2 regions of the Paenibacillus sp. FSL R5-0766 genome follow, and region 1 is predicted to be linked to the other one. Evidence: predicted binding sites of a transcription regulator. Region 1 holds the regulator's gene; the other holds the start of a gene.
What was found. Region 1 encodes CtsR, which represses protease genes until heat stress. Its sites were predicted from a motif close to ATGGTCAATAAAGGTCAAACA; they were not measured.
Positions count from the first base shown of each region.

Region 2: the regulator CtsR is predicted to act here: its motif matches at 1,679-1,699, upstream of clpP (ATP-dependent Clp endopeptidase proteolytic subunit ClpP).

Region 1 covers NZ_CP150227.1:6,173,742-6,183,428, forward strand. Annotated here, with positions in the region: gene MKY66_RS26810 (ATP-dependent Clp protease ATP-binding subunit) at 1-529, opposite strand, end outside; gene MKY66_RS26815 (protein arginine kinase) at 715-1,785, opposite strand; gene MKY66_RS26820 (UvrB/UvrC motif-containing protein) at 1,814-2,338, opposite strand; gene MKY66_RS26825 (CtsR family transcriptional regulator) at 2,370-2,831, opposite strand; gene MKY66_RS26830 (GNAT family N-acetyltransferase) at 3,294-4,469, opposite strand; rRNA gene rrf (5S ribosomal RNA) at 4,648-4,764, opposite strand; rRNA gene MKY66_RS26840 (23S ribosomal RNA) at 4,908-7,835, opposite strand; tRNA gene MKY66_RS26845 (tRNA-Ala) at 8,046-8,121, opposite strand; rRNA gene MKY66_RS26850 (16S ribosomal RNA) at 8,230-9,687, opposite strand, start outside.
Region 2 covers NZ_CP150227.1:175,995-185,681, reverse strand. Annotated here, with positions in the region: gene MKY66_RS00905 (sugar-binding domain-containing protein) at 85-1,110, opposite strand; tRNA gene MKY66_RS00900 (tRNA-Arg) at 1,537-1,611, shown strand; gene clpP (ATP-dependent Clp endopeptidase proteolytic subunit ClpP) at 1,788-2,384, shown strand; gene MKY66_RS00890 (stalk domain-containing protein) at 2,553-3,647, opposite strand; gene MKY66_RS00885 (SIMPL domain-containing protein) at 4,033-4,785, opposite strand; gene MKY66_RS00880 (HPr family phosphocarrier protein) at 4,942-5,211, opposite strand; gene whiA (DNA-binding protein WhiA) at 5,466-6,404, opposite strand; gene MKY66_RS00870 (YvcK family protein) at 6,411-7,397, opposite strand; gene rapZ (RNase adapter RapZ) at 7,411-8,310, opposite strand; gene MKY66_RS00860 (ROK family glucokinase) at 8,362-9,312, opposite strand.

The sequences.
Region 1 (9,687 bases):
TCTCTCTCGCATAAGCCGTGAGGTCACGTGCCAGACTGTCCAGCGTTGGTGTGCTTACATTGGCAGGTGTTCCATTATGGCTGGATACAGCTTCACTGCTGCCAAGCAACTGCAGCACTTGTTGCCGTGCTTTGTTCAGGCTAATACCCAGGTTATTGAGCACACGTGCTGCAACACCCTCGCCTTCACGAATCAATCCGAGCAGGATATGCTCAGTTCCTACATAGGTGTGGCCCAATTTACGAGCTTCATCCATAGACAGTTCAATTACTTTTTTCGCACGTGGCGTATATGCAATGTTGGTAGGTTGCTCTTGGCCACGGCCAATCAGCGTTTCTACTTCATCCTGAATTTTTTCCAATCCGAGTCCCAGGCCGATCAGTGCTTTGGCTGCGATGCCTTCGCCTTCACGAATGAGGCCGAGCAAAATATGCTCAGTACCGATGTTATTATGACCGAGACGGACAGCTTCTTCCTGTGCGAGTGCGAGCACCTTTTGGGCCCGTTCCGTAAATCTTCCAAACATCATATCTCCTGCACCTCCATGGTTTTGGATAAAACGAGGGTCATGTAATAAAATAACCGTCGTATTCTTCATATCATTCTTGTTTGCAGCCGTGCTGCGAATAAAGTCATGCGGCATTTGTACATGCCTTATTATATAAAAGCCGCAATGCGGCATGAAACCATAATTCAATACTATATCAGGCTAAACTAGGACTGCTTCGCTGCATTGATCGTATCACGAATCAACTGAGCACGGTAGATGTCACGCTCATCTGTGCGCATATCTTCCCCAAATGTTTTCTGCAAAAATCCCGGCTGTGTCATCACATTCAATTCATTCATTACCGTGATGGACAGTCCATCCAACAATCCGAGATCCACGCCAAGGCGTACATCCGATAAGCGCTGTGCAGCTTCCTTGGAATCAACAATAGCTGCATGAGACAATATGCCATAAGAACGCATGACCCGATCCGTAATCCGAAGTCTGGAGTCGGTAATTAACCGTTCTCTCGCCGTACGTTCATGACCAATCATCTGTAACACAACACCATGCAGGTTCTCGATGACTTCCTGTTCGGTCTGTCCCAAAGTAATCTGGTTCGAGATCTGGAACAGGTTACCCATCGCCTCGCTACCTTCACCGTATATCCCTCTTACCGTCAATCCCACCTGGGAAACTGCGGTTAGAATACGGCCAATCTGTTGTGTCATCACCAGTGCAGGCAAGTGCATCATGACCGATGCTCTGACACCTGTACCTACATTGGTAGGGCAGCTGGTTAAGTATCCTCTGCGATCATCAAAAGCATAATCCACATGCGCTTCAAAAGCATCATCTATTGCGGAAGCTTTCTCCCAGGCTTCTTTCACCTGAAACCCCGGATAGAGGCACTGGATACGAAGATGATCCTCTTCATTAATCATAATACTGACAGACTCATCCTCACTGAGAATAACCGCACCATTCCTGGATTCATTCGCAAGACTTGGACTGATGAGATGTTTCTCCACCAGCACCCGTTTGTCGAGTTCGTCAATATCGATCAGATCCAACGTATGAAAATCCCCAAAGGCATGAACGTCATCGTATTGAAGTACTTCGCTCAGCTTATTCAGCACCTCTTCCGATTGCTCATTGGAAGCCAGCATCGGAAACGGAACATGCTGAAGGTTGCGTGCAATCCGGACACGGCTGCTAATGACAATTTCGGAATCAGCCGCATCACTGCGCATCCAGTCGCTGAGCGCCTTCTCTGTAAAGCGCAGATTAGGCATTACGCATCCCTCCTACTCATGACAAACTTTACTCCTGAGCTATTCCTTTTTCAAGTCCTCTGATCTGGTCACGGATCTGGGCCGCCTCTTCAAATTCCTCTTGTGCGATGCTCTCTTGGAGCTCACGCTTCAGATCAGCAATTTGCCGTTTCACCTTGATGCGACCACCAGCTCGTGCAGGCACTTTGCCTACATGGGACGTATTACCATGAACCCGCTTGAACAAAGGATCTAGACGACTGTCAAAATATTTATAACATGAACTGCAGCCGAATCGGCCTATCTTACTAAATTGTGCGTACGTCATACCACACTCTTCACATTGAAGAGCTTTTGCAGGTGGTGTTCCTGCCGATCCACTTTTGCCGGCTGGATCAAAATCAAGCAATCCGGACAACAAGTTGTGAATGGAAAACCCACCTGCTGTTCCAGGGATCATTTCCCCTTTTTCACGGGCACATGACTCACAAATATGAAATTCCGTCTTCTCTCCATTTACGATCTTCGTAAAATGAAGTGTCGCCGGACGTTTATTGCATTCTTGGCACAGCATATTGATGTACCTCCTTTGACCCCGATAGTTTTCATTTACCGAGCAAAGATATTAACATCGCCTTCAACATTCTGGCACGAATTTGATCCCGGTAAGGAAGTTTGACCAATATAACCTCTCTAGATACAGCAGCTCGCATCAACCCGGCTTCCCGCTTGCTCAAGAAGCGCGCTTCTTCCAATTGATAGATCAGACCTTCGGCAGCTGTCTGCCCGATCTCTTCACCAATACTATGGTGCAAATGATTATGCAGAGCTGATTGGGCCGGTAATTCAATGCGCTGTATGCGAACATAACCACCACCGCCGCGTTTACTCTCTACCAGGTATCCCTTCTCGAGTGTAAAACGTGTGCTGATGACATAATTGATCTGGGAAGGTACACATGAGAATTGATCTGCCAGATCATTACGCTGAATTTCAACCATTCCTTCGGGACTTTCATGCAAAATACTCTTCAGATATCGTTCGATAATATCAGAGATATTACGCATCCAATCATCCTCCACTGTCTGAAACGTTAAGTCAATAAGGACCCACACGCCCCCACAGAGTACACCTTCTCTACCCATTTAACCAATTAGGGAAACAGCGAATCTTGCTTCCACAGGTGTTAACAGGAGAGCGAAGGAAGCACGAAGGTCCTTTAATATTCCCTTGATCCTCCGACGAAATGAATCCCGTATATTGGCGATCATGCATCAGATTGTAGAAAGGAAAGCTACTTAAGTATTAAACCTTTAGTTGACTTTGACTTTCTTTGACTTTATAACCATTATAGCATATTTTGTGGTTTTGCCAAGTGGGGTCACTATTCATTTTTTACGATTTTACACGAAATATTCCCCGGACACAAAAAAACCTCCCCAAAATTGCTGGAGAAGTCCATTTGTCTTTCAATCACGCCGTATTTCTATATAAGCTAATCAAGTTAAGTGGAGCAGTGAGAATAGTCATCAGAAGAAATCGAGCAAATAGGTTTCCCGTTCAGGAATCGCTTGTTCCAAAGCCTTGATTGCTCTGTTCGGTCCGTGAATTCTTCCGATTCGTGCCATTTCCGTTGGTCTGCGATATCCCATCAGCACCGCGGTAAGGGATTGAATATCCACCTTAATGGTCTGATCATCAGTAATTGGCTCCGATGTTTTCCATATGGACGCCGTTCCGTTCATTGCCACGTTTAATTGCCATGCCCCTTCATTCCATGGAGCGTGGGCATCTTCTACCTGAAGTACAATCTGCACCGGTGAGTCCTGGCTTGCAAAGGGATACTGGGATATAAACTGCTCTACACTAACGATACGCGCCATAAAATAAGGTACAATCTCCTGCTGAATCCGTGGGTTATCCAATTGGAAGGCAAGCGTATCACTGGCAGGCGCCTGCAACGTAACTTCCTGAATCATTGAATCATGGTTGGCAATGAAGGTCCACAGCCCTTGCCTAGCCTCTTCATTCAGATAGATGATCTCTTTAATGGTAAACTTATTTTCCTTAACCTCATATAAAAGATAACCTTGTGCTGCATCAGCTTCATCGTAATATACAGCCTTCTGGCTAGTCCCGTTAACAAGAACTGAATTCTCCCACCTTGCATCATCCCGAACCAGAGTTCCGTTATAACGCTCAGCATACGCACTGTATACTACCTTTAATATGCTGAGGCCCGGATCCCCACGCCGAATTGTTCCAGGTGTCGCTTTTTTCAGAGGCAAATGAGCTGTAGGTACTTTATAACGTTTAAATTCAACATACGTCTCCCATCCATACTTCCGATAGAAACCAAAAGAGAATGGATGCAAGAATGATATGCTCTGTTTGTTACGATTCATTTCTTCCAACGCATGCTTCAGCAGACCCGCTACCCAGCCTTTGCGTCTATACTCTGGCCAGGTGGCAACACCCGCAATACCGCCCATCTCGAACGATCTGCCATGAATATAGGTTTGAAAAGGAATGATGTGAAGTTTGGCTCCTAGCTGCCCGTCCTCATATACACCCCATATATCCTGTGACGAAAATTGACTCCGCCGTTTTTCTTTCTGTTCTTCACTCATTACTACTTGAAAAGCATATTCGGAGAGTGCCATCGCCGGTTCAAAATCATCTACCGTCAATTTCTGAATTTCCATGTTGTCCTACACCCCATTCGCTAGAGTTATATCAATCCAAATCATGGCCTGATATCTGATATATGTACCCCTTAGAGTGTGTCAGAGGATTCTTACAAAGTCAAATAAGAGATGCTTCCGCATCCCCTAAAATAAACAAATAAAAACCACCACCGAATAACATCGGCAGTGGTTCTTCGCTTGGCGGCGTCCTACTCTCCCAGGACCCTGCGGTCCAAGTACCATCGGCGCTAGAGGGCTTAACGGTCGTGTTCGGGATGGGTACGTGTGGAACCCCTCCGCCATCGCCACCAAACGCGATTTGTCGAAGCATAGCTTCTTAAAATCAGATATGGAACTGAAAATTATACACACGTTCTGTGATGTACCAATTTTCATTTCAGAGATCGTTCTCTGAAAACTAGATTCGAAACGAAACACGCGAATTACAACTTGCTATTGGATAAGCCCTCGACCGATTAGTACTGGTCAGCTCCATGCATTGCTGCACTTCCACCCCCAGCCTATCTACCTCGTCGTCTTCAAGGGGTCTTACATACTGGGAAATCTCATCTTGAGGGGGGCTTCACGCTTAGATGCTTTCAGCGTTTATCCCGTCCGTACATAGCTACCCAGCGGTGCTCCTGGCGGAACAACTGGTACACCAGCGGTACGTCCATCCCGGTCCTCTCGTACTAAGGACAGCTCCTCTCAAATTTCCTACGCCCACGACAGATAGGGACCGAACTGTCTCACGACGTTCTGAACCCAGCTCGCGTACCGCTTTAATGGGCGAACAGCCCAACCCTTGGGACCTACTTCAGCCCCAGGATGCGATGAGCCGACATCGAGGTGCCAAACCTCCCCGTCGATGTGGACTCTTGGGGGAGATAAGCCTGTTATCCCCAGGGTAGCTTTTATCCGTTGAGCGATGGCCCTTCCATGCGGTACCACCGGATCACTAAGCCCGACTTTCGTCCCTGCTCGACTTGTAGGTCTCGCAGTCAAGCTCCCTTATGCCTTTGCACTCTTCGAATGATTTCCAACCATTCTGAGGGAACCTTTGGGCGCCTCCGTTACTCTTTAGGAGGCGACCGCCCCAGTCAAACTGCCCACCTGACACTGTCCCCGCACCGGATTACGGTACCAGGTTAGAACCTAGATACGATCAGGGTGGTATCCCAACGTTGCCTCCACAGAAGCTGGCGCTCATGCTTCAAAGGCTCCCACCTATCCTGTACAGATCGTACCCAAATTCAATATCAAGCTGCAGTAAAGCTCCATGGGGTCTTTCCGTCTTGTCGCGGGTAACCTGCATCTTCACAGGTATTAAAATTTCACCGGATCTCTCGTTGAGACAGCGCCCAAGTCGTTACGCCATTCGTGCGGGTCAGAATTTACCTGACAAGGAATTTCGCTACCTTAGGACCGTTATAGTTACGGCCGCCGTTTACTGGGGCTTCGGTTCACAGCTTCGGGACTAGTCCCTAACCACTCCCCTTAACCTTCCAGCACCGGGCAGGCGTCAGCCCGTATACTTCGCCTTACGGCTTCGCACAGACCTGTGTTTTTGCTAAACAGTCGCTTGGGCCTTTTCACTGCGGCCCCCTCGTGCTATTCACACTACCGGGGCACCCCTTCTCCCGAAGTTACGGGGTCATTTTGCCGAGTTCCTTAACGAGAGTTCTTCCGCGCGCCTTAGAATACTCTTCTCGCCTACCTGTGTCGGTTTGCGGTACGGGCACCATCACCTGGCTAGAGGCTTTTCTTGGCAGTGTGAGATCATGACCTTCGCTACTATAATTTTCGCTCCCCATCACAGCTCAGCCTTACAATGTGCGGATTTGCCTACACATCAGCCTTACTGCTTAGACGGACATCCATCAGTCCGCGTCACTACCCTACTGCGTCCCCCCATTGCTCATAACGGCTTACGGTGGTACAGGAATTTCGACCTGTTGTCCTTCGACTACGCCTTTCGGCCTCGCCTTAGGTCCCGACTTACCCTGAGCGGACGAGCCTTCCTCAGGAACCCTTAGGCTTTCGGCGGATCAGATTCTCACTGATCTTTTCGTTACTCATACCGGCATTCTCACTTGTATAATGTCCAGCGCTCCTTACGGTACACCTTCAACCCTTATACAACGCTCCCCTACCCCTGATGCATAGCATCAAGCCATAGCTTCGGTGGTGTGTTTAGCCCCGTTACATTTTCGGCGCAGAGTCACTCGACCAGTGAGCTATTACGCACTCTTTCAATGGTGGCTGCTTCTAAGCCAACATCCTGGTTGTCTGTGCAACTCCACATCCTTTCCCACTTAACACACACTTGGGGACCTTAGCTGATGGTCTGGGCTGTTTCCCTTTTGACAATGGATCTTAGCACTCACTGTCTGACTCCCGGAAGTAAGTCTATGGCATTCGGAGTTTGACTGAGCTTGGTAACCCTTGCGGGCCCCGCACCCAATCAGTGCTCTACCTCCACGACTCTGTTTTCCGAGGCTAGCCCTAAAGCTATTTCGGGGAGAACCAGCTATCTCCGAGTTCGATTGGAATTTCTCCGCTACCCCCACCTCATCCCCGCATTTTTCAACATGCGTGGGTTCGGGCCTCCAGTGCGTGTTACCGCACCTTCACCCTGGACAGGGGTAGATCACCCGGTTTCGGGTCTACGTCCACGTACTCATTCGCCCTATTCAGACTCGCTTTCGCTGCGGCTCCGGCTCTTCACCTTAACCTTGCACGGGAACGTAACTCGCCGGTTCATTCTACAAAAGGCACGCCATCACCCCTAAAACGGGCTCTGACTTTTTGTAAGCACACGGTTTCAGGTTCTATTTCACTCCCCTTCCGGGGTGCTTTTCACCTTTCCCTCACGGTACTGCTTCACTATCGGTCGCTAGGAAGTATTTAGCCTTGGCAGATGGTCCTGCCGGATTCATACGGGGTTTCACGTGCCCCGCACTACTCGGGATCCGTCTCGGAGGGAACCAACTTTCAACTACAGGGCTTTTACCTTCTTTGGCGGGCCTTTCCAGACCTCTTCGCTTAACCGGTTCCTTTGTAACTCCATGTGAGACGTCCCACAACCCCAAAGAGCAAGCTCTCTGGTTTGGGCTTCTCCGCGTTCGCTCGCCGCTACTGACGGAATCACTATTGTTTTCTCTTCCTCAGGGTACTTAGATGTTTCAGTTCCCCTGGTATGCCTCTACACAACCTATGTATTCAGTTGTGAGTAACTGGAAATTACCCCAGCTGGGTTTCCCCATTCGGACACCCCCGGATCAAAGCTTGCTTACAGCTCCCCGAGGCAGTTTCGTTGTTCGCCACGTCCTTCATCGGCTCCTAGCGCCTAGGCATCCTCCGTGTGCTCTTAGTAGCTTAACCATTTTGTTCCGGTTTCGGTCGCTCGCTTCCCTTGTTTTGCTTGCGCAAAGCCAAAAGTCGCTCTCACCCGATACCATCACAAAAGCAATTTAACTACCTTTATACACTTGACTTGTTTGCACAAGATCAGCTTAAAGGAATGTTCTAATTCGCGTTTGTTTCGTTTCGATATCTAGTTTTCAAAGAACAAGCCAAATAGATGAAATTGTTTGGTGGAGCCAAGCGGGATCGAACCGCTGACCTCCTGCTTGCAAGGCAGGCGCTCTCCCAGCTGAGCTATGGCCCCTCAAATTCCATCAAAACTGAACAAATGGATAAGTAACTGTGTTGCTGTTGCAGGTTCCGAGAACCTGTATATTTGAATGTTTCCGTTGCAGGAAACGATTCTCCATAGAAAGGAGGTGATCCAGCCGCACCTTCCGATACGGCTACCTTGTTACGACTTCACCCCAATCATCTATCCCACCTTCGGCGGCTGGCTCCTTGCGGTTACCCCACCGACTTCGGGTGTTATAAACTCTCGTGGTGTGACGGGCGGTGTGTACAAGACCCGGGAACGTATTCACCGCGGCATGCTGATCCGCGATTACTAGCAATTCCGACTTCATGCAGGCGAGTTGCAGCCTGCAATCCGAACTGAGACCGGCTTTGTTGGGATTGGCTCCATCTCGCGATTTCGCAGCCCGTTGTACCGGCCATTGTAGTACGTGTGTAGCCCAGGTCATAAGGGGCATGATGATTTGACGTCATCCCCACCTTCCTCCGGTTTGTCACCGGCAGTCTATCTAGAGTGCCCACCCGAAGTGCTGGCAACTAAATATAAGGGTTGCGCTCGTTGCGGGACTTAACCCAACATCTCACGACACGAGCTGACGACAACCATGCACCACCTGTCTCCTCTGTCCCGAAGGAAAGATACATCTCTGTATCGATCAGAGGGATGTCAAGACCTGGTAAGGTTCTTCGCGTTGCTTCGAATTAAACCACATACTCCACTGCTTGTGCGGGTCCCCGTCAATTCCTTTGAGTTTCAGTCTTGCGACCGTACTCCCCAGGCGGAGTGCTTAATGTGTTAACTTCGGCACCAAGGGTATCGAAACCCCTAACACCTAGCACTCATCGTTTACGGCGTGGACTACCAGGGTATCTAATCCTGTTTGCTCCCCACGCTTTCGCGCCTCAGCGTCAGTTACAGCCCAGAGAGTCGCCTTCGCCACTGGTGTTCCTCCACATATCTACGCATTTCACCGCTACACGTGGAATTCCACTCTCCTCTTCTGCACTCAAGTCACCCAGTTTCCAGTGCGATCCGGGGTTGAGCCCCGGGATTAAACACCAGACTTAAATGACCGCCTGCGCGCGCTTTACGCCCAATAATTCCGGACAACGCTTGCCCCCTACGTATTACCGCGGCTGCTGGCACGTAGTTAGCCGGGGCTTTCTTCTCAGGTACCGTCACCTTGAGAGCAGTTACTCTCCCAAGCGTTCTTCCCTGGCAACAGAGCTTTACGATCCGAAAACCTTCATCACTCACGCGGCATTGCTCCGTCAGGCTTTCGCCCATTGCGGAAGATTCCCTACTGCTGCCTCCCGTAGGAGTCTGGGCCGTGTCTCAGTCCCAGTGTGGCCGATCACCCTCTCAGGTCGGCTACGCATCGTCGCCTTGGTGAGCCATTACCCCACCAACTAGCTAATGCGCCGCAGGCCCATCCCCAAGTGACAGATTGCTCCGTCTTTCCAGTCCTCTTCAGGCGAAGAAAACAACTATTCGGTATTAGCTACCGTTTCCGGTAGTTGTCCCAAACTTGAGGGCAGGTTGCCTACGTGTTACTCACCCGTCCGCCGCTAACTA
Region 2 (9,687 bases), 1.0 Mb from region 1:
GATTAATTTTTTATGAAACTTATATATTCAAGACAGACGGTGAAGTCCGTCAAGACAACAATTGTCGTGATGCAATGTAAACCCTTATTCCATTTCAGCAACGATGACTTCGGCAGCAGCCTCATCAATAATCAGAATATCTTCCTGACCAAATCGCAACACGGAGTGTATTGCAGCAGCTTTGCTTTTGCCACCTGCAATTCCAATTACAACATCGGTTCGTTCAATATCCTGAAGTCGCATACCCAGTGTAAGCATGGTATGTACAACCTCACCCTGATCATTAAAGTAATAACCGAAAGATTCAGATACGGCCCCTTGCTCCTGAAGTTCATCTATAATCTCCGTCGCAAGTTTGCGTCTTTTGGCCATCTCTACGGCATCACCAATTCCATGAATAACAATCCGTGATTGCCTGATCAGCTGCAGAATCTCCTGAACACTAGGGTCCTGGATTAATGATTCATAGGCATGATCACTGAGCAAATCCGGTACATGCAGGAGTTTGTATTGCGCCCCTACCCGTTTTGCCATTGTGGATGCGATCGTATTAGCCTGAATTTCAAGGCTTTCTCCAAGTCCACCGCGTGCTGGTACAAACCAGACACCTTTGAGCGATGTTGGCGGAGTCAGTTGCTCTGCGACTTCGGCCGTTGTTGAACCGCCAGTAACGGCGACAACGTCGTTGTCACTCATGATATTGCCGAGAGCCTTCGCTCCGGCTCTGCCCAGTTCCCTTTTGGCAAATGGAGAAACGTCCGAATCACCAGGAACCACAACTACCTTTTGCAGACCGTAGGCTTGCTTGATGCGCTCTTCCAGCTCGGATAATCCGAACAACTCTTTGGCTACGGGCTCTAACTGCTGCAGCAAATCATACCCTGCCTCGCTGATCTTCATTCCTGCACTGTCAATTTCAATAAGTCCCTGAGCCTTTAACAGATCGGTCTCAGCCCTCAGAACCCGCTCGGTCATCTGCATGGAATTAGCTAACGTTCTCCGTCCGATCACATCCGATAACATGATCTGTTGCAGAATCGTATACCTCTTTTTCAAGATATCCATGAGATCAGGCAGAAGCTGCTTTTGTATTTCTAAAATCGTTCGCATGCTTTCCACTCCCGCAAGTTCTCGTTCTAAGCTCTCTTTCTTGGCCCTAAAACGTCCCGGGTTAACTTTTTAAGTCCCACGTCTATTCTACCTAAAACTGACGTGACATGCAAGTGTTTCAACGTGTTATTTCGACACGCATTCAGCGTTTGTACGCGCCTATTTTCACAATCTTAGACTTCCATGATCTAGGACTAGCTCACGCATACCATATATAGAAGAAACAAATGAATCCAATCTACATATCGCTCAGAATCACATTTCATACGGCATGTCCAAAACCTCTAATAGCATTTACTTAAATGCACTCTTTATCCACTCTTCTTCATCATGATCATTTTTAGGTTAATCCAAACCAATACCACAACCAACTGCTTGCAATTAAATATTTCATGAGCTATAATCATTATTGCTGTCACATAATGTGCGCCCGTGGTCCAATGGATATGACGTAGGCCTCCGAAGCCTGAGATCCAAGTTCGATTCTTGGCGGGCGCGCCATTTTTAATTAACAGCTCATAACCCTTTTAACCAACGAAACCGGAAAGGTTTCTTTTTTTTGCAAGTTAGTTTGACTTTCTTTGACTTTTTGTTTGGAATTGTTTATTATGTGGGTAATACGGTAACAGTTTAAGTATAAACACCAATAACATTTACATTCCAAGGAGGTTTTTCACGTGAGTTTTATTCCAATGGTCGTTGAACAGAGCAACCGGGGTGAGCGCGCCTACGACATCTACTCCAGATTGCTGAAGGATCGTATTATTTTCCTTGGTAGCGATGTTAATGACGTAGTGGCTAATGCCATTATGGCACAGATGTTGTTCCTGGCTGCGGAAGATCCGGAGAAAGACATTCACTTATACATCAACAGCCCAGGCGGATCGATTACAGCCGGTATGGCGATTTACGATACAATGCAATTCATCAAACCGGATGTATCTACCATCTGTGTAGGTATGGCGGCTTCCATGGGTGCATTCTTGTTGAATGCCGGTGCAAAAGGTAAACGTTTTGCATTACCAAACAGTGAAATTATGATTCACCAACCACTTGGTGGTGCACAAGGTCAGGCTTCTGACATCGAAATCCGTGCTCGTCGCATTTTGAAAATGCGTGATACGTTGAACCGCATCATCTCTGAGCGTTCAGGTCAACCGCTGGAGCGGATTGAGAAAGATACAGATCGTGACTACTTCATGAGTGCTGCTGAAGCCGCCGATTACGGTATCATTGATAAAGTCATCGAAAACGTAGGTTCCCAAGGTATCTAAGTGTTATGTAGACCCCGGTCTACGAGTTAACGTAATCAAAACCTAACGTAACCAGCAACACTTCGTGTGTTGCCCATACGCAAAGAAGCCCTCATCATAATCATGATGGGGGCTTCTTCTTTTTCATTTTATAAGAAAGATAACTTAAGAGTGCACGATGATGATTCTTTACTTGCTTCCAGTTACATTACTGAAAGGTTCTGTGCCTTTAGGGAGAAGCTCTTTATACGTAAATGGCATTTCAGGGAAGCCCTCTGCGTACGCCGTATATTCATACAACTGGAAGAACACAACTACACCCGTTGGTGTCACATAGAAATCTTGATCTTTATTTAACCCTTTATAACCGTCGAGGTATCCACCGCGGGCTTTCAGTTGATCGCCCACTTTTTTACCCAACGTCTCGCGCATGGTTTTGTTATTTTGCAGCACATCATCTAACGTAAGCTCCTTACCTGTGTCCAGTGCAAAGGTGTGGCCCGTACGGTATGTCATCCCGTGAGCGCCAGCATAATCCTCGTATCGTTGTGTAATGAGTCCCAACACGCCTTTTTCGTTATATGTCACTACATAAGAGCTCTCAAATGCATATGGACGGTCGGCCGTTGCACCGCCGAATTCAGATGTTTGTTTCTTGAAGGCAGCTACATGAGCATCCACTTCATCTTTCAATACTTTGTTGATCGCCACCTCAGCTTCTTTGCTCGCAAGGCCACTCACTTGCGGATATTGAACATCCACAATAGCATTTTTCACCGTAACATTGACTGTTGCCGCTTTAACTTTCACGTTATTTTGTTTCACCTTGCTGAGGGTCAACGTTTTGGTTTTGCCATCCCAATCTCCCTGTACACCCAGATAATCTCTCATTGCCGAGAATGGGATATACAATCGACCCTGAATCAATTTCGCTTCCACCTGAGGGTAATAACCGTTAATATAAACGTTTGGCTGTCCATCCATCAGGCTAACGGTCATCGCATTGTTGGCTGCTGTTACCGTATATGACTTGGTTTTCGCATCATATTTCAGCATTCCACCTGCCACATCTTTAACTGCCGTAAGAGATACCCAAGTTGAGCCACCTTGAAGAAGTCCTTTTTGAGTCAGTGTTTTTCCACCCGATTTTAGAGTTACCTCAGCCGGGGTTGTCACTTTCGAGGATACCGATGCTGCCTGAACCGAGTCTTGCCACACCGAACCGCTACCTACAATAATTCCTGCCGCGAGCAACGCACTTGTCCATTTTTTCCATGATGTCATATATAAAACTCCTCTCTGAATTCACAATTAGGGATCATTGCGTATGTAATCCTGACCTGATCGCATATCTCATACGCTCACCTCTCTATTATAATTAACCCAATCTCGGAAAGGTTTACAGCTCGAGTTACAATGTTGATGAATATCAGTAGGAAAATATATGGGGATATGACCTTTTTGTCACGAACAACTATACAAAAAAGATACCAATAAACAGCATTTCATGTTACTTCAAAAAGGTACCCTCCTATCCAACTTCATCAAAGTTTGCTTTTCCAACAAAAAAGACTCTGTCCACAGGACAAAGTCTTTGTCATTATTTCGTTCTACCCTTCAAATGACCCTTGATAAGGTTACTTGAGCTTACAGTCCTTAGTTCGATCTTTTATTTCATTTCATACGTGATATTCAGAATTGTAATTACTTTAACCTGGCCTGTTTCAATCTCAGTGCCACCTGCTGTATCTTGTGCTTTGGACATCAACGCCTCGCTTGCATAGAATACAGGCACATTGGCATCACCTTGGCTCACCGAAAGAACAGCACCCAGTTGACGTTTAACTGCTTTTGCAATAGCGCCAGCTTTCACATCTGCATTGGCAACAGCTTTCTCAATCACTTGGGACTCATAACTTTCCGGATTTTCTACAGTAAAGCGCACGTTTTCAATGTTGTTGGCACCTGCCCCCGAAGCAGCATCGAGCAATTCGCCAATCTTGTCCATCTCACGATATGTGACTGTCAGCGTATGATGCGCTGTATATCCTTTAATTTGCTGTCCGTCTTTTTCGCTATACGTATAGTTTGGTTGTACAGAGAACTGACTCGTTTGAATGTCGTCTGCACTGATCTTCCACGTATTTTTCAGCAAGTTGGATACCTTTTGAACTTTGGCAGCATTCGCTTTTTGAGCAGATGCAGCTGTCTCTGCAGTACTGTTCACACCAATGGACAGATAAGCGATATCAGGCTTCACCTGAATCTCACCTTTACCCACAACATTAATCACATTCTGTTGTACTCCCTGAACCTCTGCAGCGTAAGCATAGTTACCTGGTGCAACCCATGCTGTTCCTCCAACAAGCAACGTACTTGCCACCAGCACCGCACCAAACGGTTTCATCCATTGTTTACCCATCACGATAGCCTCCTTATGTGTTAACATCTCAAACTTTAAACGATTTGATACCTTAACAGACGGGACAAATTCCATAATGTTGCACTTGACGATAGCATAAACGTGAAAAACACAAAAAAGTCCCTTTCGGGACTTCTTCATTGGATTGATCATATCTTATTGGTTTTCGAGCTCTTCCTTGCTTACCAGACTAACTAAAGCGTTTACAGCCTGTTCGGCATCCGCGCCTTCTGCACTAATCTGGATTTCCGTACCTGTGCTAATCGCAAGGCTCATGATCCCCATGATACTTTTTGCATTAACTTTTTTGTCGTCCTTCTCGACGAACACTTCAGACGAGTACTTATTCGCTTCTTGAACGAACAGTGCCGCAGGTCTGGCATGGAGACCCGTTTTCAAACGGACAACTACCGGGTGCTTTGTCATGGAAACTTACCCCCTATTATGAAATCTGGACATTAAATACACAATTATATTTATACAACATTATACCATTAACCCGTGCAGGACACTAGAAGAAAAAACTCAGGGTACTTTGACGGACATTATCTTGCCCTATTTCATCTTTTGCAGAGCGCATCCAATGACCTGAGTGAGTCTCCCAGATCCTTAACGGCTGACTTTCCCGACCTTTCTGTTCAGCAGAAACAGCCGACCTTGTTACTTTACCCTACACCGACTTAACCATAACGTTCTGCGCGCACTTTCTCAGCCAGCTCATCAATTTTACGAAGCCGATGGTTCACTCCCGACTTGCTGACTGTACCTTTAAGGAGCTCGCCAACTTCCTTCAAGTTGATATCCGGATGAGCGAGTCGAACCTCCGCCACTTCGCGAAGCTTCTCAGGCAGCGATTCCAGACCAACTTCCTTTTGTAACAACCGGATATTATCGATTTGTCTTACCGCGGCTCCAATGGTTTTGTTCAGGTTGGCCGTCTCACAATTGACAATCCGGTTAACGGAGTTACGCATGTCGCGCATAATTCGTACATCCTCAAACTTGAACAAGGCCTGATGAGCACCAATGATGCTGAGCAGCTCAATGATTTTCTCGCCTTCCTTAATGTATAGGATGAATCCTTTTTTCCGTTCTATACACCGGGCATTCAGATGAAATTCATTGGCAAGGTCCACCAGTGCCTGACAGTGCTCTTCATACATGGACGCAATCTCCAGATGGTACGAGGAACCTTCCGGATTATTAACCGATCCACCGGCCAGAAATGCACCGCGAAGATAGGCCCGTTTACAACAGTTCTGCTGAAATAACTCCGTATTAATCCCTGGCGTAAACAGAAAACCTTCCGATACAATATGAAGACTATTGAGAATCTCCTGTACCATGGTTGGAATACGAACAATATATACATTGTTCTTTTTCAGCCGCATTTTTTTGCGGACCAGTAATTCCGTATGCACTTGAAAATGCTTTTTAAGCAGAGAGTATGCCCGTCTTGCAATGGCGGCATTCTCCGTCGAAATATCCAAGATCACTTTTTTATTCGATAACTGCACTGCACCAAGCATACGGATGAGGGCTGAAAGTTCCGCCTTTTCGCAGCACGGTTCGCTCTCGATCATGGTTAACTCTTTTTTGGTCTGTGCTGCAAACGACATGGGACTTCACCTCTTCCGTAACATCCAATTTTGTACCAGTTGGTAGATGTGATGACTTAACTTGTCGGCATCATGACGCAGATAGGTTTTGAACAGAACAAGGGTATCTGCAACCACCTGATAGCCGGCACTTTCGAGTACATTCATATCCAGTACAACCGGTTTTGCTCCTTTTTCCGCATACTTATTTTGCACTTGCAGCGGAATATCACCATTATTTACGATAACATAGTCGAAGAGCTGATGACCTATATGCTCGTGTACCGCCTTAAGGTGGTCACTTACCGTATAGTTATCTGTTTCTCCCGGCTGTGTCATAACATTACAGATAAACATCTTCACCGCATCAGCCTCTACCACAGCCTCAGCCAGCTTAGGTACGAGCAGATTGGGAAGGATGCTTGTATAGAGGCTGCCTGGCCCGATCAGAATGGCGTCAGCTTGACGAATGGCCTCTACTGCCTCTGGCAACGGCTCCACGTGATCCGGTTCAAGGAAAACACGTTTGATGCGTCCACCCGCCTCAGGGATTTTGGACTCACCTGTAATAATTGTCCCATCTTCCATCTCCGCATGCAACACAACGGCCTGACCAGCAGCTGGTAATACCTCACCTCGAACGGCAAACACGCGGCTAAGTTCCCGCACCGCGGTCACAAAGTCGCCCGAAATATCCGTCATTGCAGCCAAAATTAAATTCCCCAAGCTGTGGCCTGCAAGCCCCGCGCCTGTATTGAAACGATACTTTAACATATCTGAAAGCAATGGTTCTACATCAGCCAGTGCCGTAAGCACGTTGCGAATGTCGCCCGGAGGCGGCATCTGTAGCTCATTGCGCAGGATGCCTGAACTTCCACCGTCATCTGCAACTGTGACGATGGCCGTGATATCCAGCGGCTTCTCTTTCAAACCGCGCAACATCACGGATAATCCGGTTCCGCCGCCCATTACAACTATTCTCGGACGTTCTCTTCGTGGTCCGGCCTCTTTCATCCCTTCACCCTCTTCAATGACGGTCCCGGTCAGCGTCGCGATGGCTCACGGTGACAGCTTCAGTCTCGCTGCTTCCCAACATCTTGCCCAAATATTCCGATATTGCTACCGAACGATGCTTGCCTCCGGTACAGCCGATTCCAATAATAACCTGGCTTTTGCCTTCCTTCCGGTATTGCGGAATCAGGAAATGCAGCATATCCAGCAGTTTCGTCAGAAAGGCCTGTGTCTCTGGCCATTTCATGACATATTCATAGACATCACTATTCTGCCCCGTATTCGGACGCAAATGATCAATATAATGCGGATTCGGTAAAAAACGTACATCAAACACCAGATCAGCATCAATCGGAATGCCATATTTGAATCCAAACGACGTAATATTCACCGACAGCATTTGGCTTTCCAGATGAGAAAAGCGGGATATGATGCGTTCTTTCAGTTGAGCAGGCTTCATTGTACTAGTATTCAGTACCTGAGTCGCAGAGTTTTTGAGTTCCTCCAACATCTTGCGTTCCAGTCGGATGCCGTCCAGCGGCATGCCCTCAGGAGCCAGTGGATGTCTGCGCCTGCTTTCTTTGTAACGCTGAACAAGTACAGAATCTGTAGCATCCAGGAATAAAATCTCGCAATGAATGGTAAAATGATCTTTAATATAGTTCAAAGACTCGGACAGAGCCGTAAAGAATTCACGCCCGCGCAGATCGATAACCAATGCAACCTTACCAATCTTGCCGTTTGACTGTTCAATTAGTTCCGCAAATTTCGGAATCAATACCGGCGGCAGATTATCCACACAGAAGAAACCCAGATCCTCCAGGCTTTGTACTGCAATGGTTTTACCTGCTCCGGACATGCCCGTAATGATAATGAGCGTGGCGCCTGTGCCTGGTGATCCTTCACCTTCAAGCATAAATGTCCCCTCCTTATCATATTGCTGTCTTCATATATTGTTACGAGGTCACTAGGAACGCAAGAGAAGACCTGCTGCACCCACAATACCTGCATTATTACCAAGTGTAGCTTCCAGAATCTGAACCCCTTCTTGGAGTGGTTCCGGTGTCAACTTAGCAAATACGGTACGGATTTCATCGAACAAGAAATTACCTGCTTTGGATACGCCACCACCAATGATGAACATCTCCGGGTTAATGACAGCCGCTACAGTAGCCATGGACTTGCCCAGGTAGAAGGCCGCACGATTCACAATGCGCTGTGCCACTTCATCGCCTGCCTTGGCAGCATCAAATACTTCTTTGGCTGCAATCTTGTCGACGAGAGCCAGTGACGTATGATCACCACGTTCTACTGCATCCTTTGCCATACGGATAATACCCGTTGCAGACGATACTGTTTCTACACATCCCATTTTACCACAACCGCATTTGATGGCTTCCAGATCAGGTACAACACTGATATGACCCAGTTCTCCCGCCATACCGGAGAAACCCTGATAGATGTTGCCATTCAAGATCAAGCCTCCGCCAACACCCGTACCGAGTGTATAACATACGCAGTTGTCTACGCCTTTGCCGGCACCTGCCCATACTTCACCCAGCGCAGCCACGTTTGCATCGTTATCTATTTTGATTGGCTTGCCCAGACGTTCTTCCAGAATCGAACGAATGGCCACATTCCGAAATCCGATGTTAGGGGCATGAACGATAATTCCCTCGCGTACATTCGTGAAACCGGCCACTCCAGCACCTACACCCTCAAGCTGTTCCCAGCTGTACGGTGATTCGGCTACGATATGTCGGACATACTTCTCGATGTTGGCGATGACCGTGTCTACGCCCTTATCCACTTCAGTCGGTCCTTCATACGTATGCATTAGCTGACCTTGTTCATCGCATATACCGACCTTGATTGCTGTTCCGCCGAGATCGACCCCAACGTAGATTTTCTCAGACATGCTGCAAGCCACCTTTATCTATCTAAAATAGTTTAAGTCCTACGTACCAACTATAATTGAAGGATACGCCTGGGTCAAGACGATAAGACCTTGTATACATCATGCTTCACCAGGGTTGTGAACCACATCACATAGCATTTTTGAATACGTATACAATCTCATTACCTTCATTTATAAACGCACGCTTTATTCCTTCCTCCATAACAGAGGAAGCCTCAACTCATGATATTGCATCTTCACTCGTTCCATTCATAAAAGATCAACATCGTCCCCTCATAGTGGTGACTCGTCTTATGCACCCCGCCACCTGTCATTCTCATACAGAGAGCTATCGAATGACGGTATTGCCAACAAAAAAGCGCCTTCCACATATAG